One region of the Burkholderia sp. BCC0044 genome, then DNA from elsewhere that is predicted to be linked to it. Evidence: predicted binding sites of a transcription regulator. Region 1 holds the regulator's gene; each other region holds the start of a gene.
What was found. Region 1 encodes FliA, which starts transcription of late flagellar genes. Its sites were predicted from a motif close to CTAAAGTTTNNNNNNNNNNNGCCGNTA; they were not measured.
Positions count from the first base shown of each region.

Region 2: a site for FliA is predicted at 2,939-2,965, ahead of flgM (flagellar biosynthesis anti-sigma factor FlgM). Genes of this name have one in related genera too.
Region 3: a site for FliA is predicted at 2,769-2,795, ahead of HWX14_RS05955 (DUF4088 family protein). Genes of this name have one in related genera too.
Region 4: a site for FliA is predicted at 2,175-2,201, ahead of flgK (flagellar hook-associated protein FlgK). Genes of this name have one in related genera too.

Region 1 is NZ_CADFDO010000007.1:206,074-211,073, forward strand. Features, by position in the region: gene flhA (flagellar biosynthesis protein FlhA) at 1-158, shown strand, start outside; gene flhF (flagellar biosynthesis protein FlhF) at 155-1,939, shown strand; gene HWX14_RS32715 (MinD/ParA family protein) at 1,932-2,750, shown strand; gene HWX14_RS32720 (RNA polymerase sigma factor FliA) at 2,776-3,507, shown strand; S-adenosyl-L-homocysteine riboswitch at 3,633-3,762, shown strand; gene ahcY (adenosylhomocysteinase) at 3,795-5,000, shown strand, end outside.
Region 2 is NZ_CADFDO010000005.1:303,819-308,818, forward strand. Features, by position in the region: gene HWX14_RS29375 (flagellar hook assembly protein FlgD) at 1-431, opposite strand, end outside; gene flgC (flagellar basal body rod protein FlgC) at 485-910, opposite strand; gene flgB (flagellar basal body rod protein FlgB) at 962-1,450, opposite strand; gene flgA (flagellar basal body P-ring formation chaperone FlgA) at 1,654-2,877, shown strand; gene flgM (flagellar biosynthesis anti-sigma factor FlgM) at 2,995-3,324, shown strand; gene HWX14_RS29400 (flagellar protein FlgN) at 3,403-3,843, shown strand; gene HWX14_RS29405 (M24 family metallopeptidase) at 3,910-5,000, opposite strand, start outside.
Region 3 is NZ_CADFDO010000001.1:1,338,670-1,343,669, forward strand. Features, by position in the region: gene HWX14_RS05935 (CreA family protein) at 51-536, shown strand; gene HWX14_RS05940 (AraC family transcriptional regulator) at 598-1,518, shown strand; gene HWX14_RS05945 (AzlC family ABC transporter permease) at 1,645-2,412, shown strand; gene HWX14_RS05950 (AzlD domain-containing protein) at 2,409-2,747, shown strand; gene HWX14_RS05955 (DUF4088 family protein) at 2,908-3,684, shown strand; gene HWX14_RS05960 (hypothetical protein) at 3,815-4,216, opposite strand; gene HWX14_RS05965 (RNA-binding S4 domain-containing protein) at 4,483-4,701, shown strand; gene norM (multidrug efflux MATE transporter NorM) at 4,871-5,000, shown strand, end outside.
Region 4 is NZ_CADFDO010000005.1:293,826-298,825, reverse strand. Features, by position in the region: gene HWX14_RS29350 (flagellar basal body P-ring protein FlgI) at 1-94, shown strand, start outside; gene flgJ (flagellar assembly peptidoglycan hydrolase FlgJ) at 95-1,087, shown strand; gene HWX14_RS29340 (flagellar brake protein) at 1,308-2,063, shown strand; gene flgK (flagellar hook-associated protein FlgK) at 2,258-4,189, shown strand; gene flgL (flagellar hook-associated protein FlgL) at 4,204-5,000, shown strand, end outside.

The DNA of each region.
Region 1 (5,000 bases):
TCGGGCTGCCGCCCGTGCTGCTCGTGCAGCACGCGCTGCGCGCGATGCTCGCGCGTTTCCTGCGCCGCAGCCTGCCGCAATTGAAAGTGCTGTCGTACGCCGAAGTGCCGGACACACGCACGATCAAAGTCGTTAACGTCATCGGGGGTTCCGCTTGAACATTCGCAAATTCACCGGCGCAACGAGCCGCGACGCACTTCGTCTCGTGCGCGAGGCGCTCGGCGCCGACGCGGTCGTGCTGTCGAACCGCACGCTCGATGACGGCAGTGTCGAAATCGTTGCACTCGCCGATTCGGATCTCGCCGCGGTGGCGCCGCCGGCCGCGCGTCCGCGCTTCGCCACGCCGCGCGTGCCGGAATCCGTGCCGGCCGCGGCCGTGCCGGGCATCGTGTCGCGTCCGGGCATCGCCCCGCGCCCGGCCGTCAATCCGTATGCGGCGGGCGAAGGCGGGCTGCCGGACGTGTTCTCGTCCGTGTTCGGCGCGAGCGCCGATGCGCACGAGGCGGATGCGCATGCCGCGCCGATCGATGCGGACGCGCCGGCTGCGGCCGTGCCGTCGATCGCTGCGTCGGCCGCCGGATCGCCTGCCCCGGCCTCCGAACCCGCACCGTGGCTCGTCGAGCACGCGAAGCGCCTGACGCAGCAGCGCGACGCGCTGATCGCCCGTGCGCAGGCGCCGGCCGAGCCGCAGGCGAGCGCGCCCGCGCCGCAAGCCGCGGCCGGCGCGACGCCGCCCGACTGGGCGCGCGACATCGTGCGCGACGCCGAGCGCCGGATGCCGGCCGCCGCAGCACCGACCACCGGAGCGCCGGCCGCCGCGAAGCGCGCCCTCGACATGGGTGTCGCGTACGGCGCCAGGGCGACCGACCGCACGCGCCTGTCCGCCGACGCGGCCGCCGTGGTGGCCGATGCGGTGAAGTCGCGCATCGAGCGGATCGTCAACGACACGGTGATGCAGGAGCTCGGCGAGCTGCGCGGGATGATGGAAGAGCAGTTCGACAGCCTGATGTGGCACGACCGCCAGCGTCGCAGCGCCGTCCACAGCGCGCTGACGAAGCACCTGTTCGCGGCCGGCTTCTCCGCGCAGCTCGTGCGGATGCTGGTCGACAACCTGCCGGCCGGCGACGGCGCGCAGACCTTCGAGCAGGCCGCCGAATGGGCGCAGTCGGTGCTCGCGTCGAACCTGCCGGTGCTCGACAGCGAGGACGCGCTGATGGAGCGCGGCGGCGTGTTCGCGCTGATGGGGCCGACCGGCGTCGGCAAGACGACCACCACCGCGAAGCTGGCCGCGCGCTGCGTGATGCGCTTCGGCGCGAGCAAGGTCGCGCTGCTGACCACCGACAGCTACCGGATCGGCGGCCACGAGCAACTGCGCATCTTCGGCAAGATCCTCGGCGTACCGGTTCACGCGGTGAAGGATGCGGGCGACCTCGCGCTCGCGCTGTCCGAGCTGCGCAACAAGCACATCGTGCTGATCGACACGATCGGCATGAGCCAGCGCGACCGCGCGGTGTCCGACCAGATCGCGATGCTGCACGGCGCGAATGCGCCGGTGCAGCGCCTGCTGCTGCTCAACGCGACGAGCCACGGCGACACGCTGAACGAAGTCGTGCAGGCGTACCGCAGCGCGGGCGAGCATCCGGATCTCGCGGGGCCTGACCTGGCCGGCTGCATCCTCACGAAGCTCGACGAGGCGACCCACCTCGGCGGCGTGCTCGACACGGTGATCCGCTACAAGCTGCCGGTCCACTACGTGTCGACCGGCCAGAAGGTGCCGGAGAACCTGTACGTCGCGTCGACCCGATTCCTGCTGAAGAGCGCGTTCTGTGTGCCGCGCGACGGCTCGCCCTTCGTGCCGCAAGACGAGGACATGCCGACGCTGCTTTCCGCACTGACCGCACGTTCCACCGCCGAGCTGCACGAGGTGCGATTTGGATAAACGGATCATCGACCAGGCCGAAGGGCTGCGGCGCCTGCTGGCCGGGCGCGCGTCGCGCATCGTCGCGGTGACGGGCGGGCCGGCGGGCGTCGGCTGCACGTCCACCGTGGTGAACCTGGCGGCGGCGCTCGCGTCGCTCGGCAAGGACGTGCTCGTCGTCGACGAGCGCGCCGACGTGCATTCGGCGAGCGCGACGCTCGCCGGCGCGTGGCTGCGCGACGGCGAACGCACGCGGGTGGCGGCGGGCTTCGGCCTGTGCGGCGCCGCGCGGCTCGCGCGCGTCGGCTACAGCGACGCGCAACTGAGCGACTTCATCGACGGCCCGGCCGACATCGTCCTCGTCGACGCGCAGCTCGGCGCCGACGGCTCGTTCTCGGCGCTCGCGCGCGAAGCGCACGACGTGCTGGTCGTCACGCGGGTCGCCGCGCAGGCGATCACCGAGGCGTATGCGTGCATGAAGCGGCTGCATTTCGCGCACGCGTTCGCGCAGTTCCGCGTGCTGACCAATCAGGTCGGCAGCCACGCGGACGCGAAGACGGCGTTCGACAACCTCGCGGGCGTCGCGAGCCGCTACCTGACCGTGTCGATCGCCGACGCGGGCTGCGTGAACGCCGATCCGCTCGTCGAGCATGCCCGCGAACTGATGCATGCGGTGGTCGACGCGTTCCCGTCGTCGGCCGCCGCGCGCGACTACCGGCAGATTGCCGCCGACCTGTTGTACTGGCCGATGCGCCCGCGTTCGGGTGCGGGCCGCGCGGTCCACGCCGGCGGCAAGCCGTCGTATGAGGCGGGCGCGGCACACGCCGCGTGAGCGCCACCCGAAGGAGAGAGCCACGATGTACAACGCTCAAGGAAAGATGTCCCAGGCCGACGTGCTCGCGCAATACGCGCCGCTCGTGCGCCGCCTCGGGCTGCAGCTCGTCGCGAAGATGCCGGCGAGCGTCGATCTCGACGACCTGATCCAGGCCGGCATGATCGGCCTGATGGACGCGGCCGGCCGCTACAAGGAAGACCAGGGCGCGCAGTTCGAGACCTACGCGACGCAGCGCATTCGCGGCGCGATGCTCGACGAGCTGCGCAGCAACGACTGGCTGCCGCGCAGCCTGCGCAAGACGTCGCGCGAGGTCGAGCACGCGGTGCACCAGGTCGAGCAGCACCTCGGCCGCTCGGCGAGCGAGACCGAGATCGCGCAGCACCTGAACATGCCGCTCGACGAATACCAGGGGATGCTGCAGGACCTGCACGGCAGCCAGCTGATCTACTACGAGGATTTCGACCGCGCGGCCGACGACGAACCGTTCCTCGACCGCTATCGCGTCGATCACGCCGATCCGTTGTCGGCGCTGCTCGACGAGCACCTGCGCGAGGCGCTCGTCGAGGCGATCGAGCGGCTGCCGGAGCGCGAGAAGCTCTTGATGTCGCTGTACTACGAACGGGGTCTGAATCTGCGCGAGATCGGCGCGGTGCTCGAGGTGAGCGAATCGCGCGTGTGCCAGCTGCACAGCCAGGCCGTCGCGCGCCTGCGCGCGCGGCTGCGCGAACAGGCGTGGGTCGGCGCGGAGTCCTGACCCCGAAGTCCCGACCCTTCGGCCACGGCTGCGCGCGCCGGCGCCGCACGCCCGTGCCGCTGGTGCGCTGTCCTTGCGCGCCGTGCTTGCGCATTTCACGCGCCGATTTGCTACAATCCCCTCCGTTTTCCGAGGAGCGTTGCGACGGACCATCTGCGTCCGCCAGGCTCGGAAGGCTTCACCAAGCAGCCGTGCGGCGAGACAGACGTTTCGCGTTTCGCGCCGGCCCCGCTTCCTGAACGGCGCTCACGTCACCAATCTAGAAACTTTTTAGAAAGGAGGGCGTGATGAACGCCATTATCGATTCCAAGGCTTCCCACGATTACGTCGTCGCCGACATGGCGCTGGCCGGCTGGGGCCGCAAGGAACTCAACATCGCCGAGACCGAAATGCCGGGCCTCGTGCAGATCCGCGACGAATACAAGGCGCAGCAGCCGCTGAAGGGCGCGCGCATTGCCGGTTCGCTGCACATGACGATCCAGACGGGCGTGCTGATCGAGACGCTGAAGGCGCTTGGCGCCGATGTTCGCTGGGCGTCGTGCAACATCTTCTCGACCCAGGATCACGCAGCGGCCGCGATCGTCGAAGCCGGCACGCCGGTGTTCGCGTTCAAGGGCGAATCGCTCGACGAATACTGGGAGTTCTCGCACCGCATCTTCGAATGGCCGAACGGCGAATTCGCGAACATGATCCTGGACGACGGCGGCGACGCAACGCTGCTGCTGATCCTCGGCTCGAAGGCCGAGAAGGACCGTTCGGTGATCGCGAAGCCGACCAACGAGGAAGAAGTCGCGCTGTACAAGTCGATCGCCGCGCACCTCGACGTCGACGCGAACTGGTACTCGAAGCGCCTCGCGCACATCAAGGGCGTGACCGAAGAAACCACGACCGGCGTGCACCGCCTGTACCAGATGGAAAAGGACGGCCGCCTGCCGTTCCCGGCGTTCAACGTGAACGATTCGGTCACGAAGTCGAAGTTCGACAACCTGTACGGCTGCCGCGAGTCGCTCGTCGACGGCATCAAGCGCGCGACCGACGTGATGATCGCGGGCAAGGTCGCGGTCGTCGCGGGCTACGGCGACGTGGGCAAGGGTTGCGCGCAGTCGCTGCGCGGCCTGGGCGCGACCGTGTGGGTCACCGAAATCGATCCGATCTGCGCGCTGCAGGCGGCGATGGAAGGCTACCGCGTCGTGACGATGGAATACGCGGCGGACAAGGCCGACATCTTCGTGACGGCGACCGGCAACTACCACGTGATCAACCACGATCACATGAAGGCGATGCGTCACAACGCGATCGTCTGCAACATCGGCCACTTCGACTCGGAAATCGACGTCGCGTCGACGCGCCAGTACCAGTGGGAAAACATCAAGCCGCAGGTCGACCACATCATCTTCCCGGACGGCAAGCGCGTGATCCTGCTGGCCGAAGGCCGCCTCGTGAACCTCGGCTGCGCGACCGGCCACCCGTCGTTCGTGATGTCGAACTCGTTC
Region 2 (5,000 bases), on a different contig from region 1:
GCCGAGTTCTTCACGGTGATCGTCAGGTTCGACACCGAGCCCGCGAGCGACACGCCGAACGGCGACGCCGCGCCGCTCTTCACCGCGACCGCATTGCCCGGCGCGAGCACGTTCGTGCCGATCAGCAGCGCGGCCTGCGTCTGCTGGCCGGCCGCGAGCTGCGTCGACAGCGACGTGAGCGACGTGTTCAGCTGCGCGATGCCGCTCACCGTATTGATCTGCGCGAGCTGCGACGTCATCTGCGAGCTGTCGACCGGGCTCGTCGGATCCTGGTTCTGCAACTGCGTGACGAGCAGCTTCAGGAACGTCGCCTGCAGGTCGCTCGCCGACGTGCCGTTGGTCGACGACACGTTGTTGGTGTTCATCGTGTCGGTCGGCAGCGTCGACACGTTGGTGCCGTTGCTGCCGATCGTCGTGTTGGAGGAAGTCATCCTGTTGGCCTTCTGTCGGAACTGTCGGGTCGGTAAGTCGGGCGGCGCGCGGCTTACGAGCCGATCGTCAGCGTCTTGAGCATCAGCGTCTTCGCGGTGTTCAGCGTCTCGACGTTGGCCTGGTACGAGCGCGACGCCGAGATCATGTTCACCATCTCCTGCACCGGGTCGACGTTCGGCATCTGCACGTAGCCGTTCGCGTCGGCGGCCGGGTTCGCCGGGTCGTAGGTCGATTTCATCGGCGACGGGTCGTCCATCACCTTGGTCACGCGCACGCCGCCCACGCCCTGGCCGGACGCGCTGCGCGCGCCGCCGAGCGGGTCGGTCGCGAACACGACCTGCTTGGCCTTGTACGGCTTGCCGTCGGGGCCGGTCGCGCTGTCGGCGTTCGCGAGGTTCGACGCGGTCACGTTCAGGCGCTGCGATTGCGCGGACAGCGCCGAACCGGCGACGCCGAAGATGTTCATCAACGAAGGCATGGAGGCTCCTTGTGCTGGGGTCCGGATTCGGAAGCGGCGCTTACGAGTTCGTTACGAGTTCGTCGTGATCGCGGCGATCATCGCCTTGATCTGCTGGGTCATCACGGTCATCCCGGTTTCGTAGTGCAGCGCGTTGTTCGCGAACTGCACGCGCTCCACGTCGAGATCGACCGTGTTGCCGTCGAGCGACGGCTGCAGCGGCATCCGGTACTGCGCGCGGCCGTAGTCGTCCGCCGGGCCGCCGGTCGGGATCAGCTTCGCGGTGCCGGCCATGTGGCCCGCCGCCGTCGACACCATCGACATGCCGCTCGTCACGCCGGCCGGCTGCGTCATCGGCAGTTGCGCGGCGTTGCTGGGCGCCAGGCCGCCGCTCGTCTGCTTCAGCGAGCGCGCGAGCGTCGACGCGAAATCGACGTCGCGGGCCTGGTAGCCGGGCGTGTCGGCGTTCGCGATGTTCGACGACAGCAGTTCCTGCCGGTAGGCGCGCACGTCGAGCGCCTGTCGGCCGAACGCGAATTCCGCATCGAGTTTGTCCAGCATGTGTGCGTCTCTCCGTATGAAGCGCTGCACGCCCCTCGCGCCGATGGCGACTCGAGAGGCTTTTTTCCATGACAGCGATGGTAGGCGCGGGACGCAACCGGCAATCGGACGAATAACGCGGCAAAGGCCCCCTCTATTCATCGTTTGCGCGACGCCCCGGCTCCCTAGAATGCAAAGCGGATCAACGGATCGAGGACACGGCGATGACGGGCGGCGCACTTCGCGACAGCAACGGGCGGCTCACGCACGTCCGGCGTGCGTTCGCGCTCGCCGCGGCGCTGTGGATCGCCGCGCCTGCCGTGCACGCGGACGACGGGATGATCGTGATTCCCGGACGCGGCGAGACGGCCGAGACCGCGCTCGCGCATGCCAATGCGGCGAGCAACGGGCAGTTCGGCGGGAATGCGGAAGTCGCTTCGGCTTCGGCTTCGGGCCCGCAGCGCGCGGTCGGCGGGGCGAGCGCCGCGACCGGCGGTGGCTATGCGGCGCAACCGGCCAGCCAGATGGTCGTGACGAGCGTTCCGCCGCCGGCCGCTGCACCGGCCCCGGTCTACGCAGCCGCCCGCGCGAACGCCGGGTACGGCGCGCCGCCGCGTGCGACGGACCCCGCCGCGATCGCGACGGTCGTGGCCGGCACGGCCGAATCCGCATCGATTTCCGCGCGGCCGGCGCCGCAACCGGCAGCCTCAGCCCGGCTGGCGGCGGCGACTCGTGCCGCATCAGCCGCAGCGGCGCCGCGCACGGCGGCCGCTTCCGTGAACCCGGCCCCGGCTGCCGCCGCGGCCCAGCCCGCGACGCCGCCCGGCCAGCAAGACCCGGAAGCGATCCGGCGCGCGGCGCTCGCGTTCCTGCAGCAGCAGATCGCCGGCCTGCCCGGCAAGACCACCGCGACCGTCACGACCGCCTTTCCGCGCGGGCTCGCCGCGTGCACGACACTCGAACCGTTCTTGCCGACCGGCGCGCGCCTGTGGGGCCGCACGACGGTCGGCGTGCGCTGCGCGGGCGAGCGGCCGTGGACCGTCTACCTGCAGGCGAAGGTCGCCGTGCAGGCCACCTATTACGTCGCCGCGCGCCAGATCGCGCCCGGCGAGCCGCTCTCCGCGGCCGACCTGGTCGCGCGCGACGGCGACCTGACGGTGCTGCCGCTCGCGGTGATCACCGATCCGGCGCAAGCCGTCGGCGCGACCGCGCTCGCGCGCATCTCGGCCGGGCTGCCGCTGCGGCAGGACATGCTGAAGAGCGCGGCATCGGTGTCGGCCGGCCAGACGGTGCGGGTCGTCGCGGCCGGCCCCGGCTTCACGATTTCGGCCGAGGGCAGCGTGCTCGCGAACGCGGCGCCCGGCCAGTCGGTGCGGGTGCGGATGGCAGCGGGCCAGATCGTCACGGCGATCGTCAAGGACGCCGGCACCGTCGAAATTCCGCTGTAGGGGCGGCGCCGGCGCAAGAATGTAAAGAATTGTTTATTCGGAGCATTTCGGGCTCGCGATGCTAAAGTTCGGGCCGACCCGGCCGTTATCTGGGTCAAACCGTACAGGAAACCCATCGTGAAGATCGATTCCACTCCGAAACCGAGCCCCCTCGCGCCGACCGGCAACGGCGCGGCCCGTGCGCCGTCCGGCACGGCCCAGTCGTCCGCGCAGGCAGCCGATGCAGGATCGACCGGCGGCGACACGACCGTGAACCTGTCGGGTCTGTCCGGCCAGCTGCGTTCGGTATCCGCGTCGGGCGACGCCGATATCGACACGGGCCTGGTCCAGTCGATCAAGGACGCGCTGAACAACGGCACGCTGACGATCGACGCGAACAAGATTGCCGACGGCGTATTGAACACCGCCCGCGAACTGCTGCAGCAGCAGCGCCCGCAGGGCAGCTAATCCCCGGCCTCGTGGCCGGGTCACCCGGTTTGCCGGCGCGCGCGACATCGCACGCACCGGCGTGACGAGCATGACGCGATGAGAGAAGAGCTGCTGGCCACGGTCAACGACGAACACGCGACGGTCGAAGCGTTCGCGTCCCTGCTCGTCTACGAGGAAAAGGCGCTGACGACGGCCGAGCCGCTCGAGATGCTGCCCGGCATCGTCGAGAAGAAAGGCGAACTGATCGACCGGCTCGCGCAGCTCGAACGCACGCGCGACACGCAGCTTTCCGCGCTCGGCTTTCCGGCCGGCAAGAAAGGCATGGATCAGGCGGCCGAGCGCGATGCGCGCCTCGCGAGCCGCTGGCAACTGCTGCAACAGGCCGCCGAACGCGCGCGCCAGGCCAACGCGAACAACGGGATGCTGATCCGGATCCGCATGGACTACAACGAGCGCGCGCTCGCGGTGCTGCGCTCGGCGCCCGCGCCGGCCGGCGTGTACGGCCCCGACGGGCGCGTGTCGGCGCTCACGCGCTGACCGGCCGACATCGCGCCGCGCGGCCGCCCGGCGGCCGCGCCCCTGCCTTCCTCTTCGTTACCTTCGTTACAGCAGCGGGCACGCGGTGACCTGCGTGCCGCGCTCCACGCACAGCCGCTCGTAGTCGCGCAGGTACGCGCGCTCGGCGTCGTCCAGCAGATCCAGATCGATCAGGTCCCAGTCGTAGCCGACCGTCACGATGTTCTCGAACGTCACGGTGTCCGGCTGCGCGTCGTCCGCCCGCACGATCACGATGTTCTCGATCCGCACGCCGCCCTTGCCCGGCAGGTAGATGCCCGGCTCGACCGAAATCACCGCATTCGGCACCAGCCCGTACCGCGCGCCCGGCGCGAACCGCACGCCGCCCTCGTGCACGTGAATCCCGACGCCGTGCCCGGTGCCGTGGCCGAAATCGTAGCCGTGATCGCGACACACCTGCCGCACGAGCGCATCGACGTCGCCGCCCGTCGCGCTCGCCGGAAAACGCGCGACGAGCCCCTTGATGCACGCCTTCAGCGCGACCGTGTAGATCTCGCGCTGCCACGGCTGCGCGACCGTGTCCGCCCGCGTACGGCGCAGCACGACGCGCGTGCAGTCCGTCGCGAAGCCGGCTTCGTAGTACGCGCCGCTGTCGAGCAGCACGAGTTCGCCTTCGATCAGCTCAACCTCGGCGCTCGCCGCCGTGTAATGCGCGAACGCGCTGTTCGCGCCGTTCGCCGCGATCGACGGAAATGACAGCGCGACCGCCGAACGTGCGCCGTACGCGTCGTTGATCGTGCGCGCGAGGTCGTACTCGGTGTGGCGCACACCCGGCTCGCCGGTCTTCGCCCAGCGCATCGTCTCGGCGATCGCCGCGGAGCTGCGCGCGAACGCGTCGCGAAACTGGTCGAGCACCGCCGGCGTCTTGCTCGCCCGCATCGCCTCGACCGGGTTGAAATCGGCATGCCGCGCATGCGGCCACACCCGCTTCACCGCGTCGACGAGCGCGCAGTTCACCGATTCGAAGCCGTAGCACACGTGCTCGACCGCGAACTGCGCGAGAAAGCGCTCGAGCGCCGCGACGTCGCGCCGGATCACCTGCAGCGCCGGATACGAATCGAGCGCGACGTCGCAGCGGTCGCAGCCTTCCGGGAGGAACAACGCCACCCGCCCGCCGA
Region 3 (5,000 bases), on a different contig from region 1:
GTCATGCGCATGCTAGAGTCTCTGTCCCGCATTCGCATCCGGTTCCGTCGATGAAGCATCGCCTCCTCCGTTTCGCCCCCGTCGCCCTCCTGCTCTCCGCATTCGCCGCCGCACCGTTCGCGCACGCGGAGGAAGTCGGCAGCGTCAACACCCATTTCCGCGTCACGGGTTCCGACCGCGTGGTCGTCGAGGCCTATGACGATCCGGTCGTCAACGGCGTGACCTGCTACGTGTCGCGCGCCCGCACCGGCGGGATCAAGGGTACGCTCGGCGTCGCCGAGGATCCGAGCGAAGCGTCGATCGCGTGCCGGCAGGTCGGCCCGATCAGCTTCAAGGAACCGCTCAAGCAGCAGACCGACGTGTTCAGCGAACGCATGTCGTTCATCTTCAAGACGCTGCACGTCGTGCGCGTCGTCGACAAGAAACGCAACACGATCGTCTACCTGACCTACAGCGACCGTATCGTCAGCGGCAGCCCGAAGAACGCCGTCACCGCGGTGCCGATGCCGGCCGGCACGACGATCCCGGTCAAGTAAGCCCGCACCCGCCAGGCGCGCGAGCGATACACTGTCGATTCGACCGCTCCCGCGCCCGACCATGTCCGCCACCCGCCTTCCCGATTCCGCACGCTACTGGCGCACGCCGCTCGTGCCGGACGCGGATCTGCTCACGGCCACCTATCGCGATCACGCGTTCGCGCCCCACTGGCACGACGCGTACACGATCCCCGTGATTCTCGAAGGCGCGGAACGCTTCACCTATCGCGGCAACGGCTATGTCGCCGAAACGGGCACCGTGCCCGTGATCAATCCCGGCGAAGTGCACACGGGGTCGCGTGCCACCGACGAAGGCTGGTGCTATCGCGTCAGCTACATGCCGGTCGAATTCATCCACGAACTCGCGAGTACGATCGCGGGCCGCCCGCAGGATCCGCCCTGGTTTGCCGCCGACGTGATCCGCGACGCCGATCTCGCGGCCCGGCTCACGCTCGCGCACCGGATGCTGGAAGCCGGCAGCGAGCGCGCGCTGTCGTCGCATGCGCATGCGCCGGGGCAGCCGGCCGGCGACCCGGCGGCCGGCGATTCGGCCACCGGCGCGCCGCGCCTCTACGATCCGCTCGCCGCCGAAACCGCGATGCTCGACGCGCTGTCGACGCTGATCGCGCGCCACGCCGACGCGCGGCCGCAACCGGCGCCGCTCGCGGCCGACGAACCGCGCGTCGACGCGATGCGCGAGCGGCTCGCCGCCGATCTGACGTCCACGGTGACGCTCGACGACGTCGCGCAGGCGGTCGGCCTGTCGCCGTTTCACGCCGCGCGCCTGTTCACGCGCACGACCGGCATGCCGCCGCATGCGTGGCGCAATCAGTTGCGGCTGCAGCGCGCGCTGGCGCCGCTGCGCGCGGGCGTACCGGTCGCCGATGTCGCGGCGGCCAGCGGCTTCGTCGATCAGAGCCACTTCACGCGGCATTTCAAACGGATGTTCGGCGTGCCGCCGGGGCGCTGGCAGGCAAGCTGACGCGCGGCTTCCCGTCGCCGGCAACCGCGCTGCAACCCGCGCCGCCCGCACTCGAGCCACGGCCTCGACCCGCCGAGCGCAAGAACATACAAGCCGGCGCACTACCGGCCCGCTATCCTCCAGCTCATGGAGGAGCGCTTCTTGGACAAGACACCCGCATCGCCCCCGCGCCGCCCGCTCAACGAATGGCTCGACGGCGCGCGCGACACGATTCCGATGATGATCGGCGCCGCACCGTTCGGCGTGATTTTCGGCACGCTCGTCGGCGGCGGCCCGCTCGCCGCGTGGCACGGCGCGCTGATGTCGCTCGCCGTGTTCGCGGGCTCCGCGCAGTTCATCGCGCTCGGCCTGATCGCCGGCAGCGCGAGCTTCGCCGTCGTGCTCGCCACGACGCTGATCGTGAACCTGCGCCACCTGCTGTACAGCGCGACGCTCGCGCCCTATGTCGCGCACCTGCCGCTGCGCTGGCGCGCGACGCTCGGCGCGTTGATGACCGACGAGGTGTTCGCGGTCGCCTACGGGCACTACCGGCACTACCCGCCCGGCACGATCGGCCCCCACTACTTTTTCGGCTCCGGGCTCGCGATGTACCTGAACTGGCAGGTCTGGACGCTCGCGGGCATCGGTTTCGGCACGGCGTTCCCCGGCCTGCAGTCGCTCGGCCTCGATTTCGCGATGGCGGCGACCTTCATCGCGATCGTCGTCCCGCAGCTCGGCACGCTGCGCTATTTCGCGGCGGCCGCCACAGCCGGCACGCTCGCGTACTTCTGGCAGGGCTGGCCGTACAAGCTGGGGCTGCTCGGTGCCGTCGCCGCCGGCGTCGCGATCGGCGTCGTGCTCACGCTGCGGCACGATCGCACGCGCGCCGGCTCTCGCCCGGAGGCCGCATCGTGAGCTACGCGCTGCTGATTCTCGGGATGGCCGTCATCACGTACGCGATCCGCTCGACGCTGTTCCTGTTCGGCGAGCGGCTGACGTTCCCGCCGCTCGTGCGGACCGCGCTCGGCTTCGTGCCGGTCACCGTGCTGACCGCGATCATCGTGCCGATGACCGTCTCGCCGCACGACGGCACGGCCGAGCTGACCTGGCGGAACCCGCAGCTCGTCGGCGCGCTCGCGGCCGTGCTCGTGTCGGCCACGACGCGCCGCCCGCTCGTGACGATCGCGGCCGGGCTCGCGGTGTTCTTCCTGTGGCAAGGGGTCGTCATCCCGCACTGGCTGCCCGCCTGAGCGTCCGCTCGATCGCGCGCGCTCAAGTTTCCGCCCGGTGCGCCGATATAGGAGAGGTAGACCCGCCACCGGCCCCGGCGCGCATCGGTCAGTCGACGCGGCGCCCGCTCCGGTGCGCCGTGCCGGCGCCGGCTTGCGCGGGCCGCCATCGAGACGATTCATGGGCCAGATCACCCTTTCCCTCAAGGACGACACGCTCGAGTCCCTACGCAAGGACTACGACGCGTTCGTCCGCGTGTCGCTGAAACTCGACCCGCAATTCGCGACCCCGTCGTTCGAGGATTTCCTGCGCGCCAAGCTGCTCGACAACATGGTGCCGCTGACCGAGCACGCGGTGCAGCGGATGCTGCAGGGCGGCCAGTACGCGTGGGCCAAGCGCACGCTCGACAAGGAATTTCCGGACGTCGTCGCGATCCTGATGCGGCAGGCCGGCGAATTCGGCTTCGGCTTCGCGTCGCGCTCCGAATGGACGCCCGATGAACTCGCGAAGGCATGCCGCGACTGGGCGAAGGCGATCGTCGCCGAAGCGCAGGGCGACGCGTCGCTGATCGACCCGCTCGCGTCGCAGATCAAGGGCGCGGCGCAGGACATCCAGACGCTCGAGGAACTGATGCAGACGCCTGCGTGGCGGCTCGCGGAATCGCTGCGGCAGCGGATCTACGAGGCCAAGCTCGCATGCGAGATGAGCGTCGGCAGCACCGCGCGCGACAAGCTCGGCGAACTGCGCGGGCTGCTGCGGCTCGGGCTCGCGCACGGCTCGTTCCAGAAGCAGGAAGCCCAGCAGATCATGGAATATCTGCGGCTGCTGAAGCCGGAGATTTTCGTCGAGGAACCGTACGACGTCTTCGCGCGGCTCGCCGCGTGGCTGCGCAGCGTATTCACGCCGGCTGCCGTTCGGCCCGCCCAGGGGCAGGGGCAAGGCCAGCGCAGGCCGTAAGCACGCGTCCCGCTAAACGTATTACCCACGAAAACGGCCCGATTCGCGCGAAGCGAACCGGGCCGCCGGACGATCACCCGTCGCGACACGCCCGCCGAAGACGCGCGTCGCGACAAGCGCCGGGCACCACTTACTGCGTGGCGCCCTGGGCCGAAGCACCGCCCTGCGCACCGACCGATGCGCCGCCTTCGGTCGCGTCGTCGGCCTTCGCCTTGGCCGAGCCCGCATGGCTCTTGGCCGACTTCGCCGCATGCTTCGTGTGCTTCTTGGTCGAATGGACGGCCGACGACGTCGTATCCTTCGCGCCATCCGCTGCCGCGCCGACCGCATCGGTCGCACCGCCCACCGCATTGCCCGACGCGTTCGCGCCGGCACCACCCTGGACGCCTGCACCGGCGCCTGCAGCCGGCGTCTGCGTCTGCACGCCGGCACCGGCTGCGCCTTGGGCCGTCGTGCCCGTCTGGGCGAATGCGGCCGAAGTAGCGAACGCCGTCAACGCGGCACCGATCAGCATCGTACGGATCTTGGACATGGCAATTCTCCTCGAGAAGTTGTGAGCGCGAACCGCCGCGATGCGGTCCGTCGCGTCCCTGCCGCAACACGCAGCAGGTACGACAGAAGACCCGCGGCCCGCGCGGCCGGTTCGCGAATCTCTCAGACTGTTACCCACCGTTTCATTTGCTGACGAATCGCTCACAGTCCTTTACATCCACCGGCGACGGCCCGCGCTCGCGTGCCGGCCCGCGGTGCCGTATGATGCGGAGCGTTTCCTCCCGCGCGTCGCGCACCTTCCTCGTCATGCCCAATCTGGATTTCACGCTGACCGGCGAATACGTCGAGCTGCACAACCTTCTCAAGATCACCGGCCTCGCGGACAGCGGCGGCACCGCGAAGCTGATCGTCGCGTCCGGCGCCGTGAAAGTGGACGGCGCGGTCGAGCTGCGCAAGACCTGCAAGATCCGCGCGGGCCAGGTCGTGCTGCTCGGCGACACGCGCATCGCGGTACGCGAGGCCTAGGGCGCATTCACGCTGACAACGGGGTTGCGCCGGCCCCTGGCCGTTCCCCCTGCCCGCGACATGGCCATCGGCGCACGCGTTCGACACGGTACGAATAAAGCCGTAAGCTAGCCGTCTCTCAAAATAACTACATAGAGCGCGGGCCCGCACTCGCGCGAGCGCCCATTCCATGTCGCATTCCGGTTTTACGCGGACGGCCGCCGCGCCGCCGTCCCTGTCCAGTCACGCCGCCGATACCGCGCGCCTCGCCGCGCCGCTCGCGATCGCGCAACTCTCCCAGATGGCGATGAGCGTCACCG
Region 4 (5,000 bases), on a different contig from region 1:
GAACACGCTCGGCGCGACGCCCGCGGACCTGATGTCGATCCTGCAGGCGATGAAGGCGGCCGGCGCGCTGCGCGCCGACCTGGAGGTGATCTAAATGGCAGCCACGCTCCCCAACGCGAACGACCTCACGCAGCGCTTCGCGCTCGACGTGCAGGGTTTCGACGCGCTGCGCGCGCAGGCGAAGCAGTCGCCGCAGGCCGGCGCGAAGGCGGTGGCCGGCCAGTTCGACGCGATGTTCACGCAGATGATGCTCAAGAGCATGCGTGACGCGTCGCCCGACGGCGGGCTGTTCGATTCGCATACGTCGAAGATGTACACGTCGATGCTCGACCAGCAGCTCGCGCAGCAGATGTCGACGCGCGGGATCGGCGTCGCCGATGCGCTGATGAAGCAGTTGCTGCGCAATGCGGGCGTCGGCGCGGGCAGCGACACGGCGGCCGACGTCGGTGCCGCAGGCATGGGCGGCATGGGCGCCGGCGGCCTCGGCACGGCCGGCAACGAAGGCAGCCTCGCCGCGATGAACGCGATGGCGAAGGCCTATGCGAACGCGGCGAACAACGGCGGGCTCGCCGGCGCGCGCGGCTACTCGGCCGGCAGCGCGCTGACGCCGCCGGTCAAGGGCGCGAGCGGCGTGCAGGACGCGGACGCGTTCGTCGACCGGCTCGCGGCTCCCGCGCAGGCGGCCAGCGCGACGACCGGCATCCCGGCGCGTTTCATCGTCGGCCAGGCCGCGCTCGAATCGGGCTGGGGCAAGCGCGAGATCCGCGCGGCGGACGGCTCGACCAGCTACAACGTGTTCGGCATCAAGGCGAACAAGAGCTGGACCGGCCGCACCGTGTCGGCGCTGACCACCGAATACGTGAACGGCGCGCCGCGCCGCGTGGTCGCGAAGTTCCGCGCGTACGACTCGTACGAGCACGCGATGACCGATTACGCGAACCTGCTGAAGAACAACCCGCGCTACGCGGGCGTGCTGAGCGCGAGCCGCAGCGTCGAGGGCTTCGCGCACGGGATGCAGAAGGCCGGCTACGCCACCGACCCGAATTACGCGAAGAAGCTGATCTCGATCATGCAGCAGATCGGCTGACGGGCCCGCCCGTCGTCGGTTCGTCCCCCTTTCGGACCGCGCCCGGCAGCCCGCCGCGCGCGGTTTCAACGTTTGCGCGAAATAAATCGCCGTTTCGATCTAAACTTTCGGTCAGCACTGCCGCTAAGTGTGAGAGACCTGCGACCGGGGCCCCGTTCTGGCCCGGTTTTATTGCGCACCGGTTGCCCCGGGCGCCCATGACAAGAAAGACCGGCTAGCCATGAATATCGAAACGTCGACGGACCCCAGCCTGGATGCAGGCCACTCCGGGCCCGACTATGCCCGCCGCAATCCGCTGGAAATCGGCGTGCAGTTGCGCAACCTGGTGAATCGCGGCGATTTCCTGACCGTCCAGTACCCGGGCGGCCAGCTCGTCACGCGTCTGCTCGAGGTCGACGTCGGCGCGCGGACGTTCACGTTCGACTGGGGCGCGCTGTCCGAGCAGAACGCCGGCATCCTCGGCGCGTCGCACTGCACGTTCGCGGCCTCGCCGGAGGGCGTACGGGTCGAATTCACCACGGGCACGCCGCGCGAGACGCGCTACGAGGGGCTGCCCGCGTTCGTCGCCGATTTCCCCGACGTGCTGGTCTGCATCCAGCGCCGCGAATATTTCCGCGTGGATGCGCCGATCGTCGATCCGTTCCTGTGCCGCGGCAAGCTGCCGGACGGCGAGAGCTTCCTGTTCGAGGTGCACAACCTGTCGCTCGGCGGCGTGGGGCTGCGCACGGCCGACGAGCGCGTCGAGGCGCTCGAGGTCGGCACGCTGCTGCCGGACGTCGAGCTCGAGCTGACCGGCCACGGCAAGCTGTCGCTCGACCTGCAACTGGTGTCGCAGCGTTCGACGCAGATGCCGAACGGGTCGCGCCGCTACCAGCTCGGCTTTCGCTACATGTCGCTGCCGGGCAGCGCGGAGAACACGCTGCAGCGGCTGATCACGCAGCTCGAAATGAAGCGCCGCTCGCTCGCGCGGGCCTGACGCGCAGCCGTCGGCCGGCCCCGCGCGGGCCGCCCGCGCAGCCCCGCCGGCACCCTGCGCCGGCCGCTTCGAACGGCGACGCACGCCCGTGCGCCGCGCGTGCATTTTTTCCTCAATTTTTTCGATCCGCGGCCGTTATACCGGGAGTCACGCAACCCGGCGGCCGCAGTGCGGCCGGCTCATCAGGATCGCGCATGTCCAACACACTCATGAACCTCGGCGTCAGCGGCCTGAATGCCGCGCTCTGGGGCCTCACGACGACCGGCCAGAACATCAGCAACGCCGGGACGCCGGGCTATTCGGTCGAACGCCCCGTCTATGCCGAGGCAAGCGGGCAGTACACCAGCAGCGGCTACATGCCGCAGGGCGTGAACACCGTCACCGTGCAGCGGCAGTACAGCCAGTACCTGAGCGACCAGCTGAACGGCGCGCAGACGCAGGGCGGCGCGCTGTCGACGTGGTACTCGCTCGTCACGCAGTTGAACAACTACATCGGCAGCCCGACGGCCGGCATCTCGACCGCGATCACGAGCTACTTCACCGGGATGCAGAACGTCGCGAACAGCGCGTCCGATTCGTCGGTGCGCCAGACCGCGATGAGCAATGCGCAGACGCTCGCGAACCAGATCACGGCGGCCGGCCAGCAGTACGACGCGCTGCGCCAGAGCGTGAACACGCAGCTCACCAGCACCGTCACGCAGATCAACGCGTACACCGCGCAGATCGCGCAACTGAACCAGCAGATCGCGTCGGCGAGCAGCCAGGGCCAGCCGCCGAACCAGCTGATGGACCAGCGCGACCTCGCGGTGTCGAACCTGTCGAATCTCGCGGGCGTGCAGGTCGTGCGCAACAGCGACGGCTACAGCGTGTTCATGTCGGGCGGCACGCCGCTCGTCGTCGCGGACAAGAGCTACCAGCTCGCGACCGTCACGTCGCCGTCCGATCCGAGCGAGCTGACCGTCGTGTCGCAGGGCATCGCCGGCGCGACCCCGCAGGGGCCGAACCAGTTCCTGTCCGACGCGTCGCTGTCGGGCGGCACGTTGGGCGGCCTGCTCGCGTTCCGCAGCCAGACGCTCGACCCGGCCGAAGCGCAGCTCGGCGCGATCGCGACCAGCTTCGCCGCGCAGGTCAACGCGCAGAACGCGCTCGGCATCGACCTGTCGGGCAAGGTGGGCGGCAACCTGTTTTCGACCGGCGCGCCGATCACCTACGCGAACCAGGGCAATACCGGCAACGCGGCGCTGTCCGTGTCGTTCGCGAACGCGGCGCAGCCGACCACGAGCGACTACACGCTCGCGTACGACGGCACGAACTACACGCTGACCGACCGCGCGAGCGGCACGGTGGTCGGCACGTCGACGTCGATGCCGGCGTCGATCGGCGGGCTGAACTTCTCGTTCTCGTCCGGCTCGATGAGCGCCGGCGACAAGTTCACCGTGCAGCCGACGCGCGGCGCGCTGAACGGCTTCGGCCTCGCGACGTCGAACGGCTCCGCGATCGCGGCGGCCGCGCCGTACGTGCCGTCGGCCACCACGACCAACACCGGCAGCGGCACGATCGGCGGGCTATCGGTCACGAGCGCGACGGCCGCGGCCAACGCGCACAACTACACGATCACGATGGGCGGCACCACGGCCGCGCCGACCTACACGGTCACCGACAACACGGCCGTGCCGCCGACGACCAGCGCCGCGCAGCCGTACCAGTCCGGCTCGGCGATCACGCTGACGGCGGGCGTCACGGTCACGGTGTCGGGCACGCCGGCGGTGGGCGACACGTTCAAGGTCGCGCCGAACACGGGCGGCACGAACGACGGCAGCAACGCGCTCGCGCTGTCGAAGCTCGTCAACTCGACGGCGTTCGGCAACGGCTCGACGACGCTGACGGGCGCGTACGCGAACTACGTGAACGGCATCGGCAACACGGCGAGCCAACTGAAGTCGTCGAGCGCCGCGCAGACCGCGCTGGTCGGCCAGATCACGCAGGCGCAGCAGTCGGTGTCGGGCGTGAACCAGAACGAGGAAGCGGCCAACCTGATGCAGTACCAGCAGTTCTACCAGGCGAACGCGAAGGTGATCCAGACCGCGTCGACGCTGTTCCAGACCGTGCTCGGCCTGTTCAACTGATTTCGGGGTAAGCGATGCGGATTTCCACTGCGCAGTTCTACCAGATGAACGTCGCCCAGATGAGCGACCAGCAGGCGCAGCTCTCGCAGCTGTACCAGCAGATCTCGAGCGGCGTGAGCCTCGCGACGCCGGCCGACAACCCGCTCGGCGCGGCGCAGGCCGTGCAGCTGTCGATGACGTCGGCGACGCTGTCGCAGTACGCGTCGAACCAGAACGCCGCGCTGTCGTCGCTGCAGAAGGAAGACCAGACGCTCATCAGTGTCAACAACCTGCTCAACAGCATTCACACGGTCGTGATCCAGGCCGGCGACGGCTCGTTGTCGGACAGCGACCGCTCGGCACTGTCGACGCAGCTGCAGGGCTATCGCGACCAGTTGCTGACGCTCGCGAATTCGACGGACGGCTCGGGCAATTACCTGTTCGCGGGCTTCCAGTCGGCCACGGCGCCGTTCTCGAACGCGCCGGGCGGCGGCGTGACCTACAGCGGCGACACCGGTTCGCGCGAGGTGCAGATCGCCGACACGCGCGCGATCGCGCAGGGCGACAACGGCGCGAACGTGTTCCTGTCGGTGCCGATGCTCGGCAGCCAGCCGGTGCCGCTCGCCGGCACGGGCAACACCGGCACGGGCACGATCGGCGGCGTGACGATCACGAGCCCGTCGGCCGCGACCAACGCGCACCAGTTCACGATCGCGTTCGGTGGCACGGCTGCCGCGCCGACCTACACGGTGACCGACAACACCGTCGTGCCGCCGACCACGACCGCCGCGCAGGCGTATTCGGACGGCGCCGGGATCGCGCTCGGCAACGG